One region of the Mesorhizobium sp. M1348 genome, then DNA from elsewhere that is predicted to be linked to it. Evidence: predicted binding sites of a transcription regulator. Region 1 holds the regulator's gene; each other region holds the start of a gene.

Region 1 (6,001 bases):
GTCGCCAGCCTCACGATTCCAGCTCTCGCATCAATCTCAAGTGACAGCCGCCTTGATGGCGAAGCGCGCATCCTTCCACGCACCGGTGCGCAGAATGTCCTCAAGCACTTCGACGGCCTGTCAGACATCGGCATAGCCGACATAGAGCGGGGTGAAGCCGAACCGCATGGTGGATGGCGCGCGAAAATCGCCGATCACGCCACGTTCAATCAGCGCGCGCATGATCTGGTAGCCATGCTCGTGCATGAATGAAATCTGGCTGCCGCGTTTTTCCGCGTCGCGCGTGCTTTCGAGCGTTAGCCCGTAAGCGCCGCACCTTGCCTCGACAAGCTCGATGAACAGATCGGCCAGCGCGATGCTCTTCTTGCGCACCGCCGTCATGTCGACATCGTTCCAGATGTCGAGCGCGCCCTTCAGCGTGCGCATCGACAGGACCGGCTGCGTGCCGCACAGAAACCGGCGGATGCCGGTGCCGGCCGCATAGCCTGGCTCGAAGGCGAAGGGCCGTGCATGGCCCCACCAGCCGGTGAGCGGCTGCTGGATGTCGGCAAGATGCCGCTCAGCCGCATAGATGAAGGCAGGCGCGCCCGGTCCGCCATTCAGATATTTGTAGGTGCAGCCAACGGCAAAATCGGCGTTTGCCTTGTCGAGCTCGACTGGCATCGCGCCGGCGGTGTGGCAGAGATCCCAGACGATCATCGCCCCGGCCTCCTGGGCCCCGCGCGTCAGCCCCGGCATGTCGCGCAGTTCGCCCGACTTGTAGTTGACGTGGTTGACCAGCACCACGGCAGTGCGTTCGTCGATCAGCTCTTCGATGGTCGGCGCGTCGACCCCCGAGAGGCGCAGCAGCGTATCTTTTCGCGTCGAAACCACACCTTCAGCCATGTAAAGGTCTGTCGGAAAGCTATCGCCCTCGGCGACGATGACCCGCCGCTGCGGACGCATGGCCATGGCGGCGTGCAGCAGCTTGTAGATGTTGACCGACGTCGTGTCGCAGACCACCGTCTGGCCGGTCGCGGCACCGATCAGGCGCCCGAGCTGGTCGCCAAGTTCAAGCGGCATGTTGAACCAGCCGGCCGTGTTCCATGCGCGGATGAGATCATGCGACCATTCCTCGGTCGCGGCCTTGTACAGTTCATCGAAAGCGGCACGTGAAGCAGCTCCTAGCGAATTGCCGTCGAGATAGATCACTCCTTGCGGCAACACAAAACGGTCGCGCATCGCGCGCAGCGGATCTGCGGCATCCATCGCCTTTATGGCCGCGAGATCGGGAATTCCTGTCATGATTTGCCTGCTCCCCCAAAGATTCAACGCAACGCCGGACACGCATCGACTGTTCTTCCATTACCGGGTAGCGCGCAGCAAGGCTCCACCAGCGAGAAGCAGCCTGACCAGGCGGTGGAAACCCGGAGTTAACCCGAGGTTGGCGTTTTGAGTTCGTTTCGTTCACGGTGCATTGACCAAACCGCACAGTCGATACGGGTTCAATTCCGTGCCCTTTTGCCGACCGACGGCCGATGCCAGTGGCGCCTTCTAGGAAGCCAGAAGGGCGCAAACGACAGCAGAATCAAGGCGATGAGGCTCGCGGCGGGTGAAAATGCGGCATTCCGGTAGGGGCGTGGTTTGTTTCCCGAGCCTTAACGCATTCATTAAACTTTAAACAGTTGCGGAACACAACTGGAACAGATAGTGTTTGTTCTGGGTTTGTTTTTCTGATTCTGTTGGGGGTCGCTATGCTGACACGCAAACAACACGAACTGCTTATGTTCATCCACGAAAGGTTGAAGGAAAGCGGTATTCCGCCCTCCTTCGACGAGATGAAGGAAGCGCTCGACCTGGCTTCCAAATCGGGAATCCATCGGCTGATAACGGCGCTGGAGGAGCGCGGCTTCATTCGCCGTTTGCCCAACCGGGCCCGTGCGCTGGAGGTGCTGCGCCTGCCTGACTCGATCGCCCCCGGCCTCAATGCGGCACGCAAGTTCTCGCCGAGTGTCATCCAGGGCAGTCTTGGGCAAGGTGCCCCTCGGCAGGGCAAGCCGACATCGTCGCGCGTCCCTGCAGCCGGCAATGACGACGATGTCGTCGCCGCCGTTTCGATCCCGGTGATGGGCCGCATCGCCGCCGGTGTGCCGATCGACGCCATCCAGCACCAGACGCATTCGATTTCGGTGCCGCCGGATATGATCATGGGCGGCGAGCATTATGCGCTCGAGGTCAAAGGCGATTCGATGATCGAGGCTGGCATTTTCGACGGCGACACGGTGATCATCCGCAATGCCGATACGGCGAGCCCCGGTGAGATCGTGGTGGCACTGGTCGACGAGGAGGAAGCGACGCTGAAGCGGTTCCGCCGCAAGGGCGCCTCGATCGCCCTGGAAGCCGCCAATCCGGCCTACGAGACGCGCATCTTCGGACCAGACAGGGTCAAGGTGCAAGGCAAGCTCGTCGGACTGATCCGCCGCTACTGAGCTCCGCCCTTGGCGCCGGCTTTGGGTTTGTCGGCCCTGCGGTATGGCGGCAGGCCCCGCGCCGCGCGTGAAAATTTCCGCTGCACGTGCCAGGGCCGGTATGATTTTTCGACGGCAAAGCGGATTTCGGCGCGTGTTGCCGCTTGTGGATCGAAATAGACGGCCGCACTTCCCGCGCGCGCCAGTTGCCGTTTGGTGACGACGAGGACCAGCCGGTCGTAGTAGCAGGGATTATGGGCGGTGGCGTCGTCGATGACGATCAAGCTGGCAAAGGCGCAGGCTGGCCGTGCAGTATCGCGGTCCTTGGCTTGCGCGATGATCGCGCCGGATGGATGCCTGGCGAGGCAGAGGCCGTCCGTGCAAATGAACGGCATGCCCGGCGGTAGGTCGGCCGGATCGGCAATGTCGAATTGCGGATCGTTCTTTCCAGGTGTTTCCGGCGCGACGATAGCCTCTGATGTGAGCGCGCGTTTCCAGTTGTCGATGGTGAACTCATTCGGGCGTGCCCGGTTGACCGCGAGTTCACCGCTGCCGATCGGCAGCGCGACCAGCCGTGCGTCCTCCGAGATCAATACATCGGGTACGCGCGTCTGCGTTGTCGTTAGCAAGCCGGCGAGCGCAAAAGGAAGTGCCGCGAGCCGCAACCAGGTCGTCGCCATGCTGGCAATGACGAGGGCGATCGTCACCAAAAGGACGGATCTCAGCGAAATCAGCCCGACCGCATCGATCGGCGAGCGCTCGGAGATCCACCCGGACAGGGCGATCATCGCCGTCAGCCCCTTGCCCATCACGTAGAGGAAAGGCCCATCCGCGCCGAACGGCATCGCCAGCGCACTGAGGACGGCGAAGGGCATGACGACCAGTGAGACGATAGGCATGATGGCCAGATTGGCGAACAGGCTGAGCGGCGCCACGCGCTGGAAATGCCATATGGCGAAAAGCGCCGTGGCGCTCCCTGCAATGATCGAGGTCATCGCCAGGCCGCCCATGCCCAGCAGGACCTTTCGAGTGGCAAAGCGTAGCGGCGACCGCCGGGGCGGCGGCGTGGTGGCCCTGCCGGCGCGGTAATCAGACCAGCCTGCATAGGCGCCGACAAGGGCCGCCGTCGCGGCGAAGGACATCTGGAAGCTCGGACCGACCACCTCGTGCGGCGACACCAGAATGACGGCGATGGCCGAGATCGCCAGGTTGCGCATGGTGAGCGCGGTCCGGTCGAACAGCACGGCGATAAGCATCACCGCCAGCATGATGAAGCTGCGTTCGGCCGCTACCACAATGCCGGAAAAGACGAGGTAGGCCGCAATCGAAAAAAGCGCGGCGGCCGCGGCATATTTCTTGACCGGCCGTCGCGATGAGAAATCGGGAAACAGCGCAAAGGCGCCGCGTAGCAGCGCCATGATGGTGCCGGCGACCAACGCCATATGCAGCCCCGAGATGGAGATGATGTGGTAGATGCCTGTGCGCCGCATCGCTTCGTTGATCTCCTCGGGAATGCCGGCGCGCACGCCGACGATTAGCGCAGCAGCAATCTCGCCCTCGGCGCCGCCGATGCGGCTGCGGATATGGTCGGCGATGGATTCGCGCGCGTCTTCGATCGCGGAAGAAAGCCGCGCGGCAAGCGGCATGCTGCCCGACGACACGACTTTCGGATTGCCGAGAAAAAAGCCGCTGCCGCCGATACCGGCGAAATAGCTGTCGAAGGAGAAATCATAGCTGTCGGGCCGCACCGGCCCGGTCGGCGGCAGCAGCCGCACATAGCCGGCGATCTCGGAACCGGCGGTCAGCTCAGCCGGTATCTTCATCGCCGAAACGCGGACCCGTTCCGGCATGTAGCGCAGTGTCGGCCTGGCGGTTGAGATCACATCGATCGTCAGCCTGATGCGGCCGCTCGCCATGGGCTCGTACGATACGACGCGACCGGTCAGCCGCGTCGAGATTTCGGAACCGAGCATATGCGTCCCGACACGCCAGGTCTCGAACTTGGCGGCAAGCACGCCAAGCGCGCAGAGCAACGCCACCATGAAGCACAGGCGCGTCCTGGGCCATGACCGCGAGACGACCGCACAAAGGGCTGCCAAGGCGACGATAGCTATCGGCTGTGGGAAGGCCAGCTCGGCCGCCATCGCGAAATACACGACCACCCCGCATGCGAGGAACACCGGCACCAGCAGGAAGGCGACGCCGCGGTCGAGTTCCAGGCCGGCCGCCGAGGTTACGCTGTTGCGGATACGGGACGGTGACGGAAGGCGGAAACGCCGGCGTAGGCGCACGATGGACTCGACCGCGGGCACGGGAACCGTTGCAGGGTCGCTGGCCGGCAGCGACGGAGCATCGAAGCGCGGAGCGGGCAGCAATGCCGGTGTCGGCAGGACAGGCAGGGGAGCGGCAAACAGCAAGCGTTCGCTGACGCCGCTACCAGCGTCCTCGCCCTCGCCCGCACCACGGCCTCGCACAGCCATCGGGTCTGCCCCTTGCGCCCTCGACCTCCTATGCTACATGAACGCGCAATGCGCGAAAGTCCGCAAACCCACTTCCTTCGCCCGCCTGAGAGTACCATGCCCGATAAGGTCGTCACCCGTTTTGCCCCCTCGCCCACCGGCTATCTGCACATTGGCGGCGCGCGCACGGCGCTGTTCAACTGGCTGTATGCCAAGCACACAGGCGGCACGATGCTGCTGCGCATCGAGGACACCGACCGCGAGCGCTCCACCGATGCGGCAACCGCGGCCATTCTCGACGGGCTTTCCTGGCTTGGCCTGACATGGGACGGCGAGCCGGTGTCGCAGTTCGAGCGTGCGCCGCGCCATCGCGAGGTGGCCGAGGAGCTCGTTCGCATAGGCAAGGCCTATTATTGTTATGCGACGCCTGCCGAGCTGGAAGCAATGCGCGAGAGCGCACGGGCCAAGGGGCTGCCTCCCCGCTATGATGGACGCTGGCGCGACCGCGACCCGTCGGAGGCGCCGGCCGGCGCCAAGGGGGCGATCCGCATCAAGGCGCCGACAGGCGGCGAGACGGTGGTGCATGACCGCGTCCAGGGCGACGTGCGCTTTCCCAACAAGGATCTCGACGATTTCATTATTCTGCGCTCGGACGGCAATCCAACCTACATGCATGCCGTCGTCGTCGACGATCACGACATGGGCATCACCCACATCATCCGCGGCGACGATCATTTGACCAACGCCGCACGCCAGACCGTAATCTACCAGGCCATGGGCTGGGAGGTGCCGTCGATGTCGCATATCCCGTTGATCCACGGTGCCGACGGCGCCAAGCTGTCGAAGCGGCACGGTGCGCTTGGCGTCGAGGCCTATCGCGCCATGGGCTACCTGCCGGAGGCGCTGCTCAACTATCTGGCGAGGCTTGGCTGGAGCCACGGCGACGATGAGATCATGTCGATCGCCGACATGATCTCATGGTTCGACATTGGCGACGTCAACAAGGGCGCCGCCCGTTTCGACTTCGCCAAGCTCGAAGCGCTCAACGGCGTGCACATGCGCCGCATGAACGAGGCAGCGCTGCTCGACGTCTTC
Region 2 (6,001 bases), on a different contig from region 1:
CGTCAGCGCGCTGGCCTCGGACCAGCCGGAAGTCGCAGCCTTGGTGCTGGCGCGGTCGCCGCTGCTTACCGATGCCGACCTGATCGATCGGGTTGCCGGCGGCCAGAAAGCGACGCAGAAGGTGATCGCCGACCGGCCGCGCGTCTCAATGTCGGTTGCGGCGGCGATCGCCGAGATCGGCGAGCCGGAGGCCTGCGCCACGCTGCTCGCCAACAGCGGCGCCGACATCGCATCGATCAGCTTTCGGCGCATGGCCGAGCGGCACGGCCACCTGCCTCTGGTGCGCGAGGCGCTGATTGCCGACGTGCGCCTGCCCGCCGATTGCCGCCATTTGCTGCTGGTCAAAGTGGGCGAGACGCTCAAGGGCTCAGCGCTGGTGCTGGCGCTGATGGGCGCCGCCAGGGCCGAGCGCGTCACGCGCGATGCTTGCGTCAAGGCTTCGGTGACGCTGATCGAAGGCACGCGAGCAGAGGAACATACCGCACTTGTCGAACATCTGCGCCTGCGCGGCGACCTGACCGCAAGCTTCATCATCCGCACCATCGCGCACGGCAAGGTCGACTTCTTTGGCTCGGCGCTGGTCGCGCTCAGCCAGCAGTCCGAGCAACGGGTGAGGGCACTGCTGGCCGGCGGGCATGACATAGCGTTGCAGGCACTGTTCCGCAGCGCCGGGCTTGCCGCCGCCACCCACGCCATCATCCTGCGCGCGCTGAAGGTCTGGCGCGAGGTCGCCAATGGCAAACGCCTCGCCGGCGTCCAGGAAGTCAGCTGGCTGATGCTGAAGGAATTGGGAGGGCAGTCCGCCGAAGGCGATCTCGCCGGGCTGGTCAAATCGATCCACCTCGACGCGCTGCGCGAAAACGCACGCGGGCACGCGCTGGCGATCGCCGCTGCCTAAAGCAATTCCAGGAAAAGTGTGAAACGGTTTTCCATCCGGAATTGCGTCAAAACAAAAAGATAGAGCGGTTCGGCGTTTCCGTGAAACGCTGAACCGTTCCAGACCTCATCTTGCGCGAAAAATCCGGAAAGTCTTGCGAACAGTGACAGCCGCCGTCCGCGGCTCGCCACCTCGCCTGGCAGAAGACGCTCAGATATCCAGCACTTCCGTCTCGGCGAATTCCGCGCGTTCCTGGATGAAGCGGAAGCGGGCCTCGGGCTTGGTGCCCATCAGTGCGTCGACAGCATCCTTGGTCGCCGCCTCGGCGTCGATCACATCGACCCGCAGCAGCGTGCGCTTTCTCGGGTCCATGGTGGTTTCCTTGAGCTGGGCAGCCATCATTTCGCCCAGCCCTTTGAAGCGGCCGATTTCGACCTTGCCGCGCCCGGTGAATTCGGTGCGCAGGAGTTCGTCCTTGTGCGCGTCGTTGCGGGCATAGGCGACCTTGCCGCCTTGCCGGATCGAATAAAGCGGCGGCACCGCCAGATAGAGATGGCCGCCGCGGATCAGGCTTGGCATCTCCTGGTAGAAAAAGGTGATCAGCAGCGAGGCGATATGGGCGCCGTCGACGTCGGCATCGGTCATGATGATGACCCGGTCGTAACGCAGGTCCTCGTCGCGATATCTCGAGCGCGTGCCGCAGCCCAGGGCCTGGATGAGGTCGGATATCTGCTGGTTGCCGGCAAGTTTGTCGCTGCCGGCGCTGGCGACATTGAGGATCTTGCCGCGCAGCGGCAGCACCGCCTGGCTGGCGCGGTCGCGCGCCTGCTTCGCCGAGCCACCGGCCGAATCGCCCTCGACGATGAAAAGTTCGGCACCGGCGGCGGCATTCTGCGTGCAGTCGGCGAGCTTGCCGGGCAGGCGCAGCTTGCGCACAGCACTCTTGCGCGACACTTCCTTTTCCTGGCGGCGGCGCACCCGCTCGTCGGCACGCGCGATCACCCATTCGAGCAGTTTCGAAGCTTCCTGCGGATTGTCGGCCAGCCAGTGGTCGAACGGGTCGCGGATGGCGCTTTCGACGATGCGGATCGCCTCGATCGTCGCCAGCCTGTCCTTGGTCTGGCCGACGAATTCCGGTTCGCGGATGAACACCGACAGCATGCCCGCCGCCGAGATCATCACATCCTCGGAAGTGACGATCGAGGCGCGCTTGTTGCCGACCAAATCGGCATAGGCACGCAAGCCGCGCGTCAGAACGTTGCGGAACCCGGCCTCATGCGTGCCGCCCTCCGCGGTCGGGATGGTGTTGCAATAGGAATTGATAAAACCGTCGCCGCCGAACCAGGTCACCGCCCATTCGAGCGAACCGTGGCCGCCCTGCTTCTCGCTCTTGCCGGCGAACATTTCACGGGTCACCTGGAATTCGTCGCCGAGCGAGGCTTTCAAATAGTCCTTGAGGCCGCCCGGAAAATGGAATTCTGCCTTGGCCGGCGTCGTGTCCTTTTCCTTGATCAGCGAGGGATCGCAGGTCCAGCGGATTTCGACACCGCCGAACAGATACGCCTTTGACCGCGCCATGCGGTAGAGCCGCGCCGGCTCAAAAGCCGCGCCCTTGCCGAAAATCTGCTCGTCTGGATGGAAGCGGATCTTCGTGCCGCGCCGGTTGTGCACCTCGCCGAGCTGCTCCAGGCCGGTCACAGGAATGCCGCGCGAGAACTTTTGCCGATAAAGTTTCCTTCCCAGCGCGACCTCGACCTCGAGATGGTCGGACAGCGCGTTGACGACGGAAACGCCGACACCGTGCAGGCCGCCGGACGTCTCGTAAACCTTGCTGTCGAACTTGCCGCCTGAATGCAGCGTCGTCATGATGAGTTCGAGCGCCGGCTTCTTGAATTTCGGGTGCGGATCGACCGGGATGCCGCGGCCATTGTCGGTAACGGACAGGTACCCATCGGCGGAAAGCTCGACATCGATGAAGGTCGCATGGCCGGCGACCGCCTCGTCCATCGAATTGTCGATGACCTCGGCAAACAGATGGTGCATCGCCTTGTCGTCGGTGCCGCCAATGTACATGCCCGGGCGGCGGCGCACCGGCTCCAGGCCCTCCAGCACCTCGATGTCGGCGGCACTGTAGCTCTCGCTGGCGTCACGGGCCGCCGGCCGCTTCGCCGCCTGCACCAGCGGGTCGGCTGGGCGCGCGGCGGCGCGAGCCGGTTGCGGCTGCTTGCCCAAATTGGCAAAAAGATCGTTGTTGTCGTCCATGCTGGTTCTGGATTCCGATGCTGCGAATCACCACCCGATACTGCCACGCTTTTCGCGGGCAGGCGACGGAGGTTCCTGTTACGTTCGAGGATAGAGCCTCTTACTGCAAAACCATTCGACAACCAAGCGGCGGAAATGGGGTCGAAGCCTGGAGCATCGACGTTTTGTAAACCCTGTCCGAAGGTTACGCCGGAAGATTGGCTGAAAAAACGGTATTTGCGGACTGTCGCTGATCTAGAATGCAGCGGAACCCTCATGAGGCTGTCGCTTAAGCATGTTGGATTACAGTTCGCTCCTGCTCGCGGCGGCGCTGTCGGGCACGTGCCTTAGCATCACCATGTTTGCGATCTGGTTCACCGCGCCACAGGCACGCTTTGTGCTGACGGTGGCGTGCGGCATTCTCGTGCTCGTCGCACATGTAGTGTTGTTCTGGCATTACACCAGGGATCCAAGCGCCTGGCTTTGCCAGATCGTGCTTGTGCTTCTCAGCCTCGGCTTCCTGATTATCTGCCTGTCGGCCATGCAATATCTCAGCATAGGCGACTACAGGCGAGCCATCTTGCCGACCTTGGTTGCGATGGCTGTTTGCGCGGGCGCGACGTATCTCGGGTTTGATGGTGTCGGCTTTATTGTCACCTACGCGACGGTAACGGCGCTGCTCTCGCTCATCGGGGCGATGTTCTGGATTGAGGGTGGTCACGATCGCCGGATATTGCTGGTCGTCTCGTTCCTGAGCGGCGTCTGTGCGCTGTCGTTCGGACTTTGCGGCGCGGTCCTGCTGGTCAAGGGCCAATGGGTGCTCGGTGTAGCACCGGACAATTGGGCCGAGCGGGTGAATTCCGTCGTGGCCGTCGCCTGCATGACCGGGCTCGGCGCATTGACGCTCTCCCTGCACCATTTGCAGGCGCAGATCGAACTTAAGGCCGAGACGATGACCGATCCATTGACCGGGCTGATGAATCGGCGGGCGTTGACGGCACTCTACGGCGAGCGGGTCTTCGGTCCGTTCATGTCCGTCGCCATGTTCGATCTCGACCATTTCAAGAGGACGAACGACGTATTCGGTCACCCGGTCGGCGATCAGGTCCTGCGCCGCTTCGCAGGGGTCATCAGGAAATACGCCAGAACCGGCGTCGACGCCTTCCGACTGGGCGGCGAGGAATTCGTCCTCGTCATGTCGCGGATGACGGAAGAGAAGGCCTATGATGTTGCGAGCAAGATCAGCGTCGCCTTCGGCACGGAAGTCGTGGCCACCCAGCTTGGTCCGTTGCGAAGCACAGTCAGTGGCGGCATCGGCTTTGGCGGAACAAGCGGCACCGGTCTCGACGATGTGCTGGCCGAAGCCGACGCAGCACTCTATGCGGCAAAGCGCGCCGGGCGAAATCGCGTCGTCGCCCGGGACCGGGCGAGCAAGTCCGACGGGCCGGCCTTGCGTTCTGCCTGATTGAAGCTTCTATCTTCTTGTTAGACCATGATCTTGTCCGAAAACCGGATTCCACTTTTCGGGATCATGGTCTATTCCGCCGCACCCAGATATTCCGACAGCGGCGGGCAGGAGCAGACCAGGTTGCGGTCGCCGGCGACGTTGTTGATGCGTGACACCGGCGGCCAGTATTTTGCCGCCGTATCGGCATCCCCGGCGGGGTAGGCCGCCTCCAGACGCGAATAGGGATGGGTCCACTGGCCGGCCAATGCCTCGGCGGCGGTGTGTGGCGCATTGACCAGAGGATTGTCGGCCAAGGGCCATTCGCCCTTCGCCACCTTGGCTGCCTCGCCGGCTATGGCGATCATGGCCTCGCAGAAACGATCCAGCTCGCGCTTGGGCTCGGATTCGGTCGGCTCGACCATCAGTGTGCCGGCCACCGGGAACGACATGGTCGGCGCGTGAAAGCCATAGTCGATCAGCCGCTTGGCGATATCGTCGACGCTGATGCCGGCGCTGTCCTTGAGCACGCGGGTGTCGAGGATGCATTCATGCGCAACGCGTCCGTTGCGCCCCTTGTAAAGCAGGGGGAAATGCTCGCCAAGCCGCGTCGCCACATAGTTGGCGGAGATGATCGCCGTCTCGGTCGCCTGCTTCAGGCCGGAAGCGCCCATCATGCGGATATACATCCAGGTGATCGGCAGGATCGAGGCACTGCCGAACGGTGCCGCCGCCACGGCATGGGCCGAGCCTTCGGTGACGTGGCCGGGCAGATATGGCTCCAGATGCGCCTTGACGCCGATCGGGCCGACGCCGGGGCCGCCGCCGCCATGAGGGATGCAGAAAGTCTTGTGCAGGTTCATGTGGCAGACGTCGGCGCCGATATCGCCGGGACGGGCGAGGCCGACCAGCGCGTTGAGATTGGCGCCGTCGAAATAGACCTGGCCGCCATGGCTGTGGACAAGGGCGCAGAGGTCGCGCGCGCCTTCCTCGAAGACGCCGTGCGTCGAAGGATAGGTGAACATCAGCGCCGCGAGGTCTTGCGCATGCTCGGCCGCCTTGGCCTGCAGGTCGTCCATGTCGATATTGCCGTCTTCGGTGCAGCGCACGACGACGACGCTCATGCCGGCCATGGCCGCGCTTGCCGGGTTGGTGCCATGCGCCGAGGACGGGATCAGGCAGACGGTGCGATGGCCTTCGCCGCGCGACAGATGATAGCCGCGAATGGCGAGCAGCCCGGCATATTCGCCCTGGCTGCCGGCATTGGGCTGCAGGGTCACCGCGTCGAAGCCGGTGATCTCCGCCAGCCAGCCTTCCAGCTCGTCGATCATGGCGCGATAGCCTATCGAATGGTTTGCCGGCGCGAAGGGATGCAGGTTGGCGACATCAGGCCAACTCACCGGCATCATTTCGGCGGCGGCGTTGAGCTTCATGGTGCA
Region 3 (6,001 bases), on a different contig from region 1:
TCGCGAAAATCCTGGCGGTAGCGCATGCCTGCCTCGCGCTGCTGGCGCGACAACGAGGTGAGGCCGCTCAGCGGGTCGACGTTGCGCACCCGCACGATGCCGCCGGTCGCTGTGTGGCCATCATTGGAAACCTCGTAGAGGCGCGCGCCCTCCTGCGTCCCCTTGGCCAGCCGCTTGCGGCCGAACTGGTCGTCCTTCAGCGCGAAATCATGACCGATCTCCTTGCGGATGCGCACCTGCTCGGCCTCGCCTTTCGGCAATCTCGGTGGCCTGGCTTTGGCCTTTTGGGCGGTTTTGTTGCTCATCGGATCAGTCCTCCTGGGTTTTGGTCGTCGGGCTCTGGCGAACTTCCAGCCTCATGGAAGCGGGCTCAAATTGCTTCGGCCGGCAGCGTGCGCAGGAAGCGCGCCGCGTGATAGGCGCAGTAGCTTTTCGATGGCTTGGTGCGCAGTCCGCAGCACAGCATGTCCAAACCGGGCCGGCTGCCGGGGGCGTCGTTTTCCGCATCCTCCTGCAGCGTCGTGTCGAGCGGCGCGCGGCAGCGCTCGAACAGGCAATCGATGAAGCGCATGGCGGCGAAATGCGGCTGGCGGCCGCCGGCAGCGATCGGGCGCGGCGCCGGCATTTCAAGCGGCGCGCCATCGGTCCCGGTGATCCGAGCCGGACCCGGCTGCCAGGCCGGCGGCGCCAGCCTGGCCGACAGCCTGGCGGGGCGGCAGCGTGGCTCGGCCTTCGGAGCCGCCTCCGCTTGACCTGCGGCATTTGATGGCTCAGGCGCCGAATTTCCGAGCCGTCCGCCCGACCGTCCGCCACACCGGCCCTTGGATCTGGCAAGGCCGATGGTGCGCAAACGGGCGGTGCGGTGGACGATGCCGATGATGGCCGCGCGTGAGAGCGGGCTACCACGCTGCGCACCGAGCCTGGTGGCGATCTTCGCGGCCGACAGTCCGCTCATCAGCCAGTTCTCGATTTGTTCCAGTTCCGAGGCGGAATAGCGGGCGGCCATGATGTTTTTTCCCTGCAAAGATGGTTGTGTGCGGCGCCGGCTTCGCCGGCCTCAGGCCCGAAAGCCGGTCAGCCTTCGCGTTGTCTGCTGCGATCGAGCTTCATCTCGGCCGCCTGCCTTGTTGCGCCGGACACTGCCTTGCCCGTCCGCTTGTCGAAGGCGATGACCGTGCCGTCTTCGGTGCGGATGCAGGAAACCGTGGCATCCGCATTGCCGGCCGGCAGGGAATTCGTGGCCGGAGCCGTGAGGGGAACGGCTCCGGCCGTTCCGGCCGCTTGCGCTGCCGGATCCGAGGCGCGAGCCTCGGGCATCGTCCCGGCCGGGGAGGAGGACAGCCGCGACGAAGGGGAAAGGGTTGGCACATGCATGGCCTTGGCGATCGTTTGCGGTACCGCCTCCAGGCCAGCGCTGCCGGCGCGCTGAACGGCGGATTCAAGGACCGAAAGCTGGTGAAGCGACTTGTGCATGCCCATATAAGAGCATAACTCAAATCATAATGCAAGCGATTCTTGCATAGACGAAACCGAATCTTATGCCTCAGATGGAGCCATGGCGAAAACTGCACTGTCGATCAAGGTCGGAGCGGCGATCCGCCGGGCGCGCAAGCAGCGCGGCCTGGTGATGCGCCACATTGCCGAGCACAACGACACCGACGTCGCTGCCGTCGGCAACTGGGAGACCGGGCGCAACCTGCCCAAGACCGAGAACCTTTTGAAGACCGCCGCTTTCCTGCGCGTCGACCCGGTGGCGCTCGGCAAGGGCGAGGTCGTTTTCCTCGAAGATGCCGGACCGGTCGCCGATGCCGAGATCGTCACCGATCCCGGCCCCCTGCCCGCCGGGCCGATGGACATCCAGCTTCTCGGCACCGCCGTCGGCGGCGACGATGGCGACTTCACCTTCAATGGCCAGCCGGCCGGCTATGTCCAGCGGCCGCCGGGGATCCGGCATCTGCGCAATGTGTTTGCGCTGCACGTGCTGAGCGATTCGATGGTGCCGCGCTACGAGCCCGGCGAGATGATCTATTGCGGCGGCCGCGAAGCGCTGCCCGGCGACCATGTGGTGATCGAGACGCTGCCCGAGGAGAACGAGCAAAACGGCAAGGCCTTCATCAAGAAGCTGGTCAAGCGCACCGCTGCCGAGTTGATCGTCGAACAGTACAACCCGCCGAAGACGCTGACCTTCAACCGCTACGCCATCAAGAACGTCTTCCGCGTCATTCCGCTCAAGGAATTGCTGGGGTATTGAGGAGGCGCTTGTTGCCTTCTCCCGAGAGAAGCAGGGCAATCGCAAGTAGGCAAGCGCCCCCCTCACCCGGAATGCCAACCGAATTGCGAAGGGCAATTCGGGCAATCCGACCTCTCCCCGAGGGGAGAGGAGGTCGCCAGCGTTGATGCCAGGCTCTTCTCCCAGCGGGGAGAAGGTGGCCGCCCGCGGGTCTTGCCTCCGGCAAGCCCGAGGCCAGGCTCCGCGGCCGGATGAGGGGGACCCCATATGCGATAGCCCGCCCTGAGGAGGGACCGGCGCCCTCCCCTCAAGCCCGCCTCGACTGCTCCAGCTCTCGACCGTTGAGCAGGCGCGCCTCGGCGCGGGTCCGTTGCCGGTCGTCGATGAAGGCGGCCTGGATCGAGACCGCGGCGCCCGGCAGGCCGTCGGCCCGGCAGGCCTTGCAGATCAGGCGCCCCGAAAGTGCGGCCAGCGGTGTCTCCGGCATCACCCCATGCCGCTTGAGCTCGGCCGGCTTCCACCACCTGTTGCGTCCGCAGTCGATGCACTCGACGGCAATCGAGACAACATCGGCGATCGTCGCTTCCTTGCCTGCCAATGCCATGGCCATCCCCATCGTTGTTCCTGCTTTGTTCGCATCATTATCGGTTTTCCAAGCGGAGTCGAGTCGGTTCCGCTTACACCAACATGAAAGTTTCGCTTGTTCGATTATTTGAGTTATGCTTATACCTGGTGCGGACTGGAATCGGCGCGAGCAACAGAACCGCAGCCGGCCGGCAGCAAGGGAATGACGATGGACCCAGCCCAGTTCGCCCATGCCTGCGGCTATAGCGGCGACAGCCCGGCTATGCTTGCCGCTTTCGCGGCCATCCGCCAGCACGGCATCCGCAAGGCACGCCAGGGTCATCGCCAGCGCAAGGCGGCGATTGATCAGATGAAGCCGAGCCGCGCTCTGTTCCTGGCGGCGATCCGCCCGGCACAGTCAGCCGAGGAAGCACTCGATGACGCCGCCCGCTTCCTGTCGATGTTCCGCAACATGCCGCGCTGGCGGCAGGAAAGGCGCGCCGCCGACCTCGCCCGCGCCAGGCAACAACGCCTCTTCGCCCGCTTCTTCCGCCGCTACGGCCATCGTCTCTGGGCGCTCGAGGCCGCCTGAAGACGCGCGCCTCCCTTGCAAGTCAAAACGGATATTGCGATCGCCAACACTGCGCCGTATGTCTCCGCGCGATGAGCGAGATCGAATTCCGTCGTGCCCAGGCGCCTGACCTGCCGGCGATCGTTGCAATGCTTGCCGACGATGTGCTCGGCGCAGACCGGGAAGACCCGTCCACGCCGCTTGCGCCATGCTATCTCGATGCTTTCAGCGCAATCGATGCCGATCCCAACCAGTTGCTGGCCGTCGCCGTCGACGCCGGGCAAGTGGTCGGAACGCTGCAGCTCAGCTTCCTTCCAGGCATTTCGAGGAAAGGCACCTGGCGCGGCCAGATCGAAGGCGTTCGCATCGCCCGGCAAAGGCGGTCCCGCGGGGTCGGCAAGCTGATGATCGAATGGGCGATTGAAACGTGCCGTTCGCGCAATTGCAGCTTCGTCCAGCTCACCACGGACAAAGGTCGACGGGAGGCGCACGCTTTTTACGAGCGCCTCGGTTTCACCGCCAGTCATCTCGGCTACAAGATGGCGCTGTAGATCAGCATTTCATCGAATTCAGCGCCGACCGCTCATCTTCGCTACCCCACTCTGGATGGAGCATTGACAAGCCGACCTTTCGCCCTGCTCCATCCGCTCGATGATTTACGACCGAACCTGGCTTGAAAAAACCTTTCGCGCAAAGCCCCGGCAGAAGTTCCTGTTCTTCTGGGGCCATCAGCCGTCCAAGGACGGCCGCATAACCACGTCGTGCTTCAGCCAGTGGTGGCATGCGCCCTTTACCGTCGATGGTCTGAGCTATCCGACTGCCGAACACTGGATGATGGCCGAGAAGGCACGCCTGTTCGGTGATGCTCAGACGGCAACACAAATCCTCGAGGCGGCGAGCCCCAAGCAGGCAAAGCAACTTGGCCGCCAGGTGAGCGGCTTCGATGGCACCAAATGGGATGCCGACAAATATCGCATCGTCACCGAAGGGAGCTTTCAGAAGTTCCGCCAGAACGCGGCGCTGCGCGAATATCTGCTGTCGACGCATGACCGGGTGCTGGTCGAGGCGAGCCCCGTCGACCGGGTGTGGGGCATCGGCCTTGCGGCGGATGACGAGAGGGCGGTGAACCCGCTGCTGTGGCGCGGCGAGAACCTGTTGGGATTCGCGCTGATGCAGGCCCGCGATCGGCTGCGCGGCTGAACATTGCCGCCCTCTCGTCATCTGCGGCAGCCTCCGCGCTGCTTGACAATCCGCCGGCGATGTTCTCTTTATGTTCTCATCACAACTCGAGACAATGCGGCGTTCGAACCGCCGCGGGCGAACGGGCCGGATGGAAGCCAACATCCTCCACGCGGATCTGGATGCCTTCTATGCCTCGGTCGAACAATTGCTCGACCCGGCCTTGCGCGGCAAGCCGATTGCCGTCGGCGGCGGGGTAGTGCTTGCCGCATCCTATGAAGCCAAGGCGTTCGGCGTGCGCGGCGGCATGCCGGGACGGCGAGCGCGGGAACTCTGCCCGCAACTCATTTTCGTCGGCGGCCATTTCAAGGACTATCAGCGGCTGGGCGATGCGGCCATCAAGGTGCTCGGCGATTTCACGCCGGTGGTCGAGCGGATTTCCATTGACGAGGCCTTTGCCGACGTCGCCGGCTGCACCCATCTGTTCGGCTCGCCGGCCGAGATCGCCAGCAAGATCCGCCGCCGCGTGCGGGCCGAGCTCGGCTTGCCGATCTCGGTCGGCGTAGCCCGCACCAAGCATCTGGCCAAGATCGCCTCACAGGTCGCAAAGCCCGACGGGCTGGTGGTGGTCGATCCGCGCCACGAGCTGGAGTTCCTGCACCACCTGCCGGTCGAGCTGATGTGGGGCGTCGGCCCGGTCACCAGGGAGCGGCTGGCCGGCATCGGCGTCAACACCATCGGCGAGCTGGCCAAGACCAACAGTGGCGCGCTGGAGCGCCTGCTCGGGCCGGCGGCCGGAGAAAAACTCAACGCGCTGGCGTGGAACCGCGATCCGCGCAAGCTCGAGACGCAGCGCCGCGCGCGATCGGCCGGCGCGCAATCGGCGCTTGGCCGAAAACCGGCCGACGAGGACGTCTTCGTACCCGCTTTGCTGCATCTGGCCGACAGGGTCGCCACGAGGTTGCGGGCGAAATCCCGGCCCGGCCGCACCGTCACGGTTCGCGTCCGCTTTGCCGATTTGCGATCGGTGACGCGCTCGATCACGCTCGACCAGCCGATATCGGCAACCGCCATGCTGGCCGAGATCGCCGAGGCGCTGGTGCGCAAGGTGCTTATCGATCATCCGCATGAAAAGACCATCTCGCTGCTGGCGATCGCCGTATCGCATCTGGAGCAGCATGCCGGCCTGCAACTGGAACTGCCGCTCGGGCTCGACGACGACCGCCGCCGCCCCGGCACCAGGAAGGGCGCGGCGCGCTGGACCGCAGATCGCGCCGTCGACAAGATCCGGGACCGCTTCGGCTGGGAGGCAGTCGGCTACGCCTCGGTCGCGCTCGGACTACGGCGGTCGGTTCCCGACGCGTTTCGGGAGCTGGCCGAGAAGGAGCTGTGAGTTGTGCGGCCGGGGCGAAAGAAGACTATCCGACAGGAGCCAGGGGCGATACGGCCGGCCCGTT
Region 4 (6,001 bases), on a different contig from region 1:
GCTCATCTTCTCGTCCCGCCGCCCCTCGCCACCATTCCGGCGCGATGCGCTCCGGCCCTTCGGCGCGCGCGACCCGATAGAGCGCGCGCCGCCAGCGGAAGTTCAAAGGCGGGCCTTCCGGCATTTCGGTGGCCGGCACCTCGATCGGCTCGGGCGAACGGAAAAGCCGGATCGGCCGTTCCGGCTGGAAGACGGTCGTGGGAGCGTCCTTCGCCTTGTCGGGCTGCTTCGGCGGCGAGCTTCTCTGCGGCGCCTCCGTGAAGGGAAGGGTGGCGACGGCGCGCTCCGGCAAATGGCTCTCGACGGCGACCGGCTTCAAGACCGCGCCTTCGCCGAGCCGGGCGCGAATGCGGTCGGCAAAAAGCGCGATATCGGCACCGTCGTCGCTCGTCTCGCCGGCAAGGTCTGCCTGCTGCATGTCGAAGGCGGCGGCGGTCAGCACCGAAAGGCGCACGAGGTCGAAGCCATAGCCGGCGTCGATATCCTGTTCGAGCGCGGCAAGCCTTTCGTGGAACAATTTCTGGATCAGCCGCGGCTCGCGCAGAGGCCGCGAGGTGCCGACGGCGATGCGGCTGACGCCGCCATCGACGCGGAAAAGCAGCAGCGCCAGCCGCCTCGCGCCCTCGCCGCGACGCTCGAGGTCGCTCTTCAAGGTGGTTGCCAGCATGCCTGTCAGCCGCTCGATGTCCTCGGTCAGCATGATCGGCTCGGCAAGGTGACGCTCGACCGAAAGCGGTGCCACCGGCAGGCGCGGCGACACGGCCTCCTCGAGGCGGCCAAGCGCCTGGTCGAGGCGCAAGAGCAGCGATGCGCCGAAGCGGCGGGCCAGCGGCGCGCGCGGTGCCGCCATGACGGCGCCCGCCGTGCGCAGGCCGACGCTTTCGAGGCTGGCGCGGACCTCCGGGCCGATGCGCAGCGCCGCCAACGGCAAGGGCGCGAGAAGCGCTTCCTCCTCACCATCGGGAACGATGCGGTCGCCGGCAAACCGCGCCGCCGCCCAGGCAGCACCAGGCGTGGCGGCAAGCCCGGCGCGGACATCGAAGCCCTGATGGAAAAAACGCGACAGGATATCGTCCAGCATCGAGCGTTCGCCGCCGAAAAGATGGGTGCAGCCGGTGACGTCGAGATAGAGGCCGTCGGTCCCGTCGAGCGCCACCAGCGGGGTATAGCGGTCGCACCAGTCGGCGAGGCCTTCGAGAAGGCGCCGGTCGGCCTCCGGATCGGCCTCCACGATGTCGATCGAGGGATGCATGGCGCGCGCATCGGCTATGCCCATGCCGCGCTTCAGATTAAGTGTCTCAGCCCGTTCGTCGAGGGCGGCGATGCGCTGGGTGTTCCCTTGGCGATGGCTGATCACCAGCGGCAGGTGATCCGACGGCCGGGAACGCCAGGACCGCCCCAGACGCTGCCGCAGGATCCTCTCGGCGGCGAGATGCGGAAACCACAGGGATAGGATTCTTTGGCCGTTCTGGGGCCCATTCCTGAGACCTTCCTTGCTCGCCCCGTCTTTCTTCGAATATGCGTTCATCGGGGTTCCACTCCAGTGTGAATTTTCCGGGCAAGGCCGTGCGGCTCTTGCCGATGGCGACGGTGAAGGCGGGCCGGCCGATCGAGCCGGCGAGCGGCCCGGCAAGCGTCTTACGCGTTGCCGCCGGTGCCGCCGACAGGATGAGGCGGACGGGCGCTGCCGTCGGCTCGGGCTCGCCGGCCTGGCGCAGCAGGAACAGCGGCCGGCCGGCACTCTGCGCCCGGGCGTGCAGCCGCCGCGTCGCGGTGAGGTCAAGCCGCTGCGGGCTGCCGCGGATTTCGAGGATGACGGCGGCCAGCGCCGTCATCCTGGCAGCCTCCTCGGCGACCCACAGCGCATCGAGCAGCCTTGGCGCCTCGGAAAACAGCAATTGCTCCGGCTCGATGCCGAAGAAGGCATGAAGCCCCCTGGCATAGGGAAAGCCGGCCTCGCGGAAAACCTCGGATGTGCCGATCCACAGCACCGGCAGTCGCGGCCCCTGGCTGAGGATCAGGCTGACGAGCGACAAGACAAAACCGGCGACGGCCCCGGCATCGCGGGTCGCGGCGCCATGAAACTCGCTCAGCGCCGCTTTCGGCAGGCCGCCGCTCAGCGCAGCATCGAGGCGCTCGGCGCCGGTGCGCAAAAACGCATCGGGCGGCGCCACGGCAAGACCGCGCCGGACAATCGTCAGATTCCGAGCGGGTGTCGGATGCCGAGAGGGTGTCAGACTCTGACGAGGGACATCCGCGTCAAACGACGAACCGGCCGGCGCCTCCAGGCGCTCGGGCAAGGTCCCTTCGATTTTCGCGATCTGGCGGCGCAGGGCAAAAACAGTCTCCCGCGCCACGGCGCTTGTCGCCATGACGGTCAGCTTCCACTCACAATTGTTCCTGTTATGTTCCCTATAGATTCCAGAGGCCGCCCGAAGAGTCAAGCGGAGTCATGGGGAATTTATTCCTGTAGTGGGGGCATGACACGGGCACTCCAGCCCGGCCATTTGCCGAGTCCGGCCCGAAAGCCTATATGCCGGGATCAAAGGACAAAGCATGGCTCGCATCTACCAAACACGCATCTGGCACGACCAGCTTTCGCCAACGATGGAGGAAATCGAGCTCCTGGCGCTGGAGGCCTATGCCCATCTGCCGGAGGAGTTTCGCAAGCTGACCGGCGAGATCGTCATTCAGATCGCCGAATTCCCGACCGACGAGATCATGGACGACCTTTCTCTGGAAACGCCCTTCGACCTGCTCGGCCTGTTCGAGGGGCGCGGCATCGCCGAGCGCTGGAATCCGCAGACCGGCGAAGGCCCGAACCGCATCACGCTCTACCGCCGCGCCATCCTCGACTACTGGGCCGAGAACGAGGAAACGCTGGGCGACATCGTCACCCACGTGCTGATCCACGAGATCGGCCACCATTTCGGCCTGTCGGACGACGATATGGAGAAGATCGAAGAGGCAGCGGAGTAGGATGTGCTGATATTCAGGTGATGCCGGCCTGCGAACGGCGGCTTCCTGCGCTTACCTACAGCGCCGCGCGCCCTATTGGGCGCGCAAAGGACGCTGTAGAACTTTGATTTTGCGCATGACCTTTCCGAAATCGATCTCGATTTCGGAATCATGCGCGGGCTCACGTACCCAAAAGTACGCTCCGCTCCGGTTCTCGGAAACCACCCAGTCTGGTCGCTTCGCGCCCGTCTTCGACTCCGGCGCGGCCTGACCTGAATCTAAGTCTACCAGTCGCTGAGCTTGGTGTCGGGGCCGTATTCCTGGCCCTCGACGTCCTTCACCACCGCCTGGCCGCAGCGCATGGTCTTGGCCTCCTTGTCATAGGCATAGGTCGGCGAACCGAACAGATGCCAGCCCGTGTTGAGCGCCGCCGTCACCTTGTGGCAGAAGCTGGCGTCGTCCGGGCCGGACAAAAAGCGGTAGAGTTTCATTTTCAATCCTGTCGTCAGTTACGATAATCATGCGCGAACAGCGGCGGCCTTCGCCAGCAGTTTTTCGGCCTGCGCCAGATGCAGCCGCTCGACCATCTTGCCGTTCAGCGCAACTACCGCCTTGCCGGTATTTTCGGCGAGCGCGAAGGCTTCCTTGACTGTGCGCGCCTCGGCCAATGCTTCAGGCGTCGGCGCAAAGGCGCGGTTCGCGGCTTCGATCTGCGCCGGATGGATCAGCGACTTGCCGTCAAAACCCATCGCGGCCGCTTCCGTGCACTGGCGCGCAAAGCCGTCCATATCGCGAAAATCATTGAAGACGCCATCGAGCAGGTCGAGGCCGCCGGCACGCGCCGCGAGCACCATTTGCATCAGCCACGGCACAAGATAGCGCCGGTCGGGCGTGGCGAGAATGCCCGTGTCCTTGACCAGGTCGTTCGTTCCGGCAACGAAACAAACCAGTCGAGAGGCCGGGTCGCGGCCGAGCTCGGCGATCGGCCCGATGTTGAGCAGCGCCTTGGGCGTCTCGATCATCGCCCACAGCTTGACTTCGTCGGGGATAAAATTGTCGTCGAGCACGTCGCCTGCCTCGAGAATGTCGCGCGGCGTGTCGACCTTGGGCAGCAGGATGGCGCCGGGCGTGCATCTTGCCGCGGCCAGCAGATCGTCGGCGCCCCATTCGCTCGACAGCGCGTTGATGCGCACGACCATCTCGCAGCGCCGGTCGGAACGGCCGGCGAAAATCCCCGCCAGCTTTTCGCGCGCGGAAGGCTTGTCGGCCGGGGCGACGGCGTCCTCAAGATCGATGACGACGGCATCGCAGGCCAGCGACGGGATTTTGGCCAGTGCCTTGTCGTTCGAAGCCGGGACGTAAAGCACCGAGCGGCGCGGGCGGGAGGGTTCGGCAGTCATCTCCGATCTATGCCGCCTGCAACCGGCCGAGGCAAGCCGTGCATAAAAACTGCACGCAATTTCGGAAAATCTCCTCGTCTCCGCCCCGCTTGCCACCCGACAGAATGCGACAGGGGCGGCATGCAAGAGCAAACGAACTCCCGTTGGTCCCTGCCGTACCGGCTTCGCCGCGAAAGCTGGTGGCTCGTCGATCCGCCCCAGACTTCGGCAAACCTCCTCCCTTTCGTCCGCAAATCCCTGCCCACCGGCCGCATCAAAGCCGCCGAGAAAGCCCGATCATGACAGTATTCCTCTCGGCGGCGCCGAGCTATTGCAGCCGCTTCGGCGTTGCCGTCCTGCTCGTCGCGTTGGCTGATTTCTTCTTCTATGGCCAACCGGCCGGCATCACACTTTTCCTGTTCGGCGTTGCGATTGCCGCGGCGAGCATGGCTCTCCATCCTCTCGGCATCTTCAACGATGGCAGGTTCTGGTTCAAGCCGGTTGCGCTGATTATGGCGCTGCTGCCGCTTGTGGAAAATGTCAGCGCACTGTCCGTCTCGATCGCGCTGGCGGCGGCGGCCATCTTCGCGCTTTCACTGGCCGGACGGTTGCGGTCCGGCCTTGCCCGCATTGCCGGCCAACTTTCGCTGTTCCTGCTAGCAACGCCATTTCGGCTGGTCCTGGATTTCTTCCGCTGCCGCAAGGCGGCGCGGCGGCTTGGCCGGCGGCGCGTGCGCCTTGCGGCGATCGCCGTCTGGGTCATGCCGCTGAGCCTCGGCGCGGTGTTCCTCGCCTTGTTCGGCGCCGCCAATCCGGTCATCGAATATTGGTTCTCGCTGATCGACCTGATGGCACTGCTCGACCTCATCCAGCTGCCACGTCTCGCCTTCTGGCTGTTCGTGCTTGCCGGCGTCTGGGCCCTTCTGCGGCCGCGCCTGCCGCGCTTTCTCCGCCGCCGCAGCGTGTCCCCAGCAAGCGCACCGGCGACGCCGGCCACCAGGACCACCATCGAGGACATCATCTTCGGCAAGGCCGCTATTCTCCGCGCGCTTGTCGTCTTCAACATCCTGTTCGCGGTGCAGAGCGCACTCGACGCCACCTATCTGTGGGGCGGTATCGCGCTTCCCGACGGGCTGACCTATGCCGCCTACGCGCATCGCGGCGCCTATCCGCTGATCGTCACGGCGCTATTGGCGGCCGGCTTCGTGCTGGCGGCGCTGAGGCCGGGAAGTGCGACCTCCGGCGATCCGCTCATCCGCCGGCTGGTTTATGTCTGGGTGGCGCAGAACGTGGTCCTGGTCATCTCGTCGATCCTGCGGCTCGATCTCTATGTCGGCATCTATGCGCTGACCTATTGGCGTGTCGCCGCCTTCGTCTGGATGGGGCTGGTGGCGGCGGGCCTTGTCCTGATCATAGCCCGCATTGCGCGCGAAAAGTCCAACGAATGGCTGCTTTCCGCCAATCTTCTGACGCTATCGGCGACGCTTTATGCCTGCTCGTTCATCAACTTTGCCGCGCTGATCGCCAACTACAATGTCGAGCATTCCCTCGAAATGACCGGCCAAGGCACCCAGCTCGACGTCTGGTACCTGCGCTCGCTCGGGCCCGGCGCCTTGCCGGCGCTCGATCGCTTCGTCCAGCACCAGAGCAGGACGGTTTCCGCG

What was found. The regulator LexA, encoded in region 1, represses DNA repair genes until DNA is damaged. The targets are predictions, from matches to a motif close to TGTTCNNNNTGTGTTCNG.
Region 2: parE (DNA topoisomerase IV subunit B) is a predicted target of LexA. The motif match lies at 3,210-3,227, and genes of this name have one in related genera.
Region 3: dinB (DNA polymerase IV) is a predicted target of LexA. The motif match lies at 4,626-4,643, and genes of this name have one in related genera.
Region 4: NKH13_RS16545 (ImuA family protein) is a predicted target of LexA. The motif match lies at 2,396-2,413, and genes of this name have one in related genera.

The regions. Positions count from the first base shown of each region.
Region 1 is NZ_JAMYLH010000034.1:13,635-19,635, reverse strand. It holds partial or broken gene kynU (kynureninase) at 37-1,284, opposite strand; gene lexA (transcriptional repressor LexA) at 1,734-2,468, shown strand; gene NKH13_RS31095 (ComEC/Rec2 family competence protein) at 2,462-4,927, opposite strand; gene gltX (glutamate--tRNA ligase) at 5,024-6,001, shown strand, end outside.
Region 2 is NZ_JAMYLH010000018.1:108,965-114,965, forward strand. It holds gene NKH13_RS25035 (DUF2336 domain-containing protein) at 1-898, shown strand, start outside; gene parE (DNA topoisomerase IV subunit B) at 1,088-3,139, opposite strand; gene NKH13_RS25045 (GGDEF domain-containing protein) at 3,414-4,583, shown strand; gene gcvP (aminomethyl-transferring glycine dehydrogenase) at 4,655-6,001, opposite strand, start outside.
Region 3 is NZ_JAMYLH010000022.1:56,258-62,258, reverse strand. It holds gene NKH13_RS26825 (DUF6456 domain-containing protein) at 1-305, opposite strand, end outside; gene NKH13_RS26820 (GcrA cell cycle regulator) at 371-1,006, opposite strand; gene NKH13_RS26815 (hypothetical protein) at 1,075-1,479, opposite strand; gene NKH13_RS26810 (XRE family transcriptional regulator) at 1,556-2,251, shown strand; gene NKH13_RS26805 (hypothetical protein) at 2,538-2,834, opposite strand; gene NKH13_RS26800 (hypothetical protein) at 3,018-3,386, shown strand; gene NKH13_RS26795 (GNAT family N-acetyltransferase) at 3,458-3,916, shown strand; gene ybiA (riboflavin biosynthesis intermediates N-glycosidase) at 4,017-4,565, shown strand; gene dinB (DNA polymerase IV) at 4,696-5,937, shown strand; gene NKH13_RS26780 (FAD-dependent oxidoreductase) at 5,963-6,001, opposite strand, start outside.
Region 4 is NZ_JAMYLH010000008.1:176,050-182,050, reverse strand. It holds gene NKH13_RS16550 (DUF6504 family protein) at 1-1,357, opposite strand, end outside; gene NKH13_RS16545 (ImuA family protein) at 1,299-2,372, opposite strand; gene NKH13_RS16540 (metallopeptidase family protein) at 2,557-2,979, shown strand; gene NKH13_RS16535 (DUF1737 domain-containing protein) at 3,243-3,449, opposite strand; gene NKH13_RS16530 (HpcH/HpaI aldolase/citrate lyase family protein) at 3,477-4,358, opposite strand; gene NKH13_RS16525 (DUF4153 domain-containing protein) at 4,637-6,001, shown strand, end outside.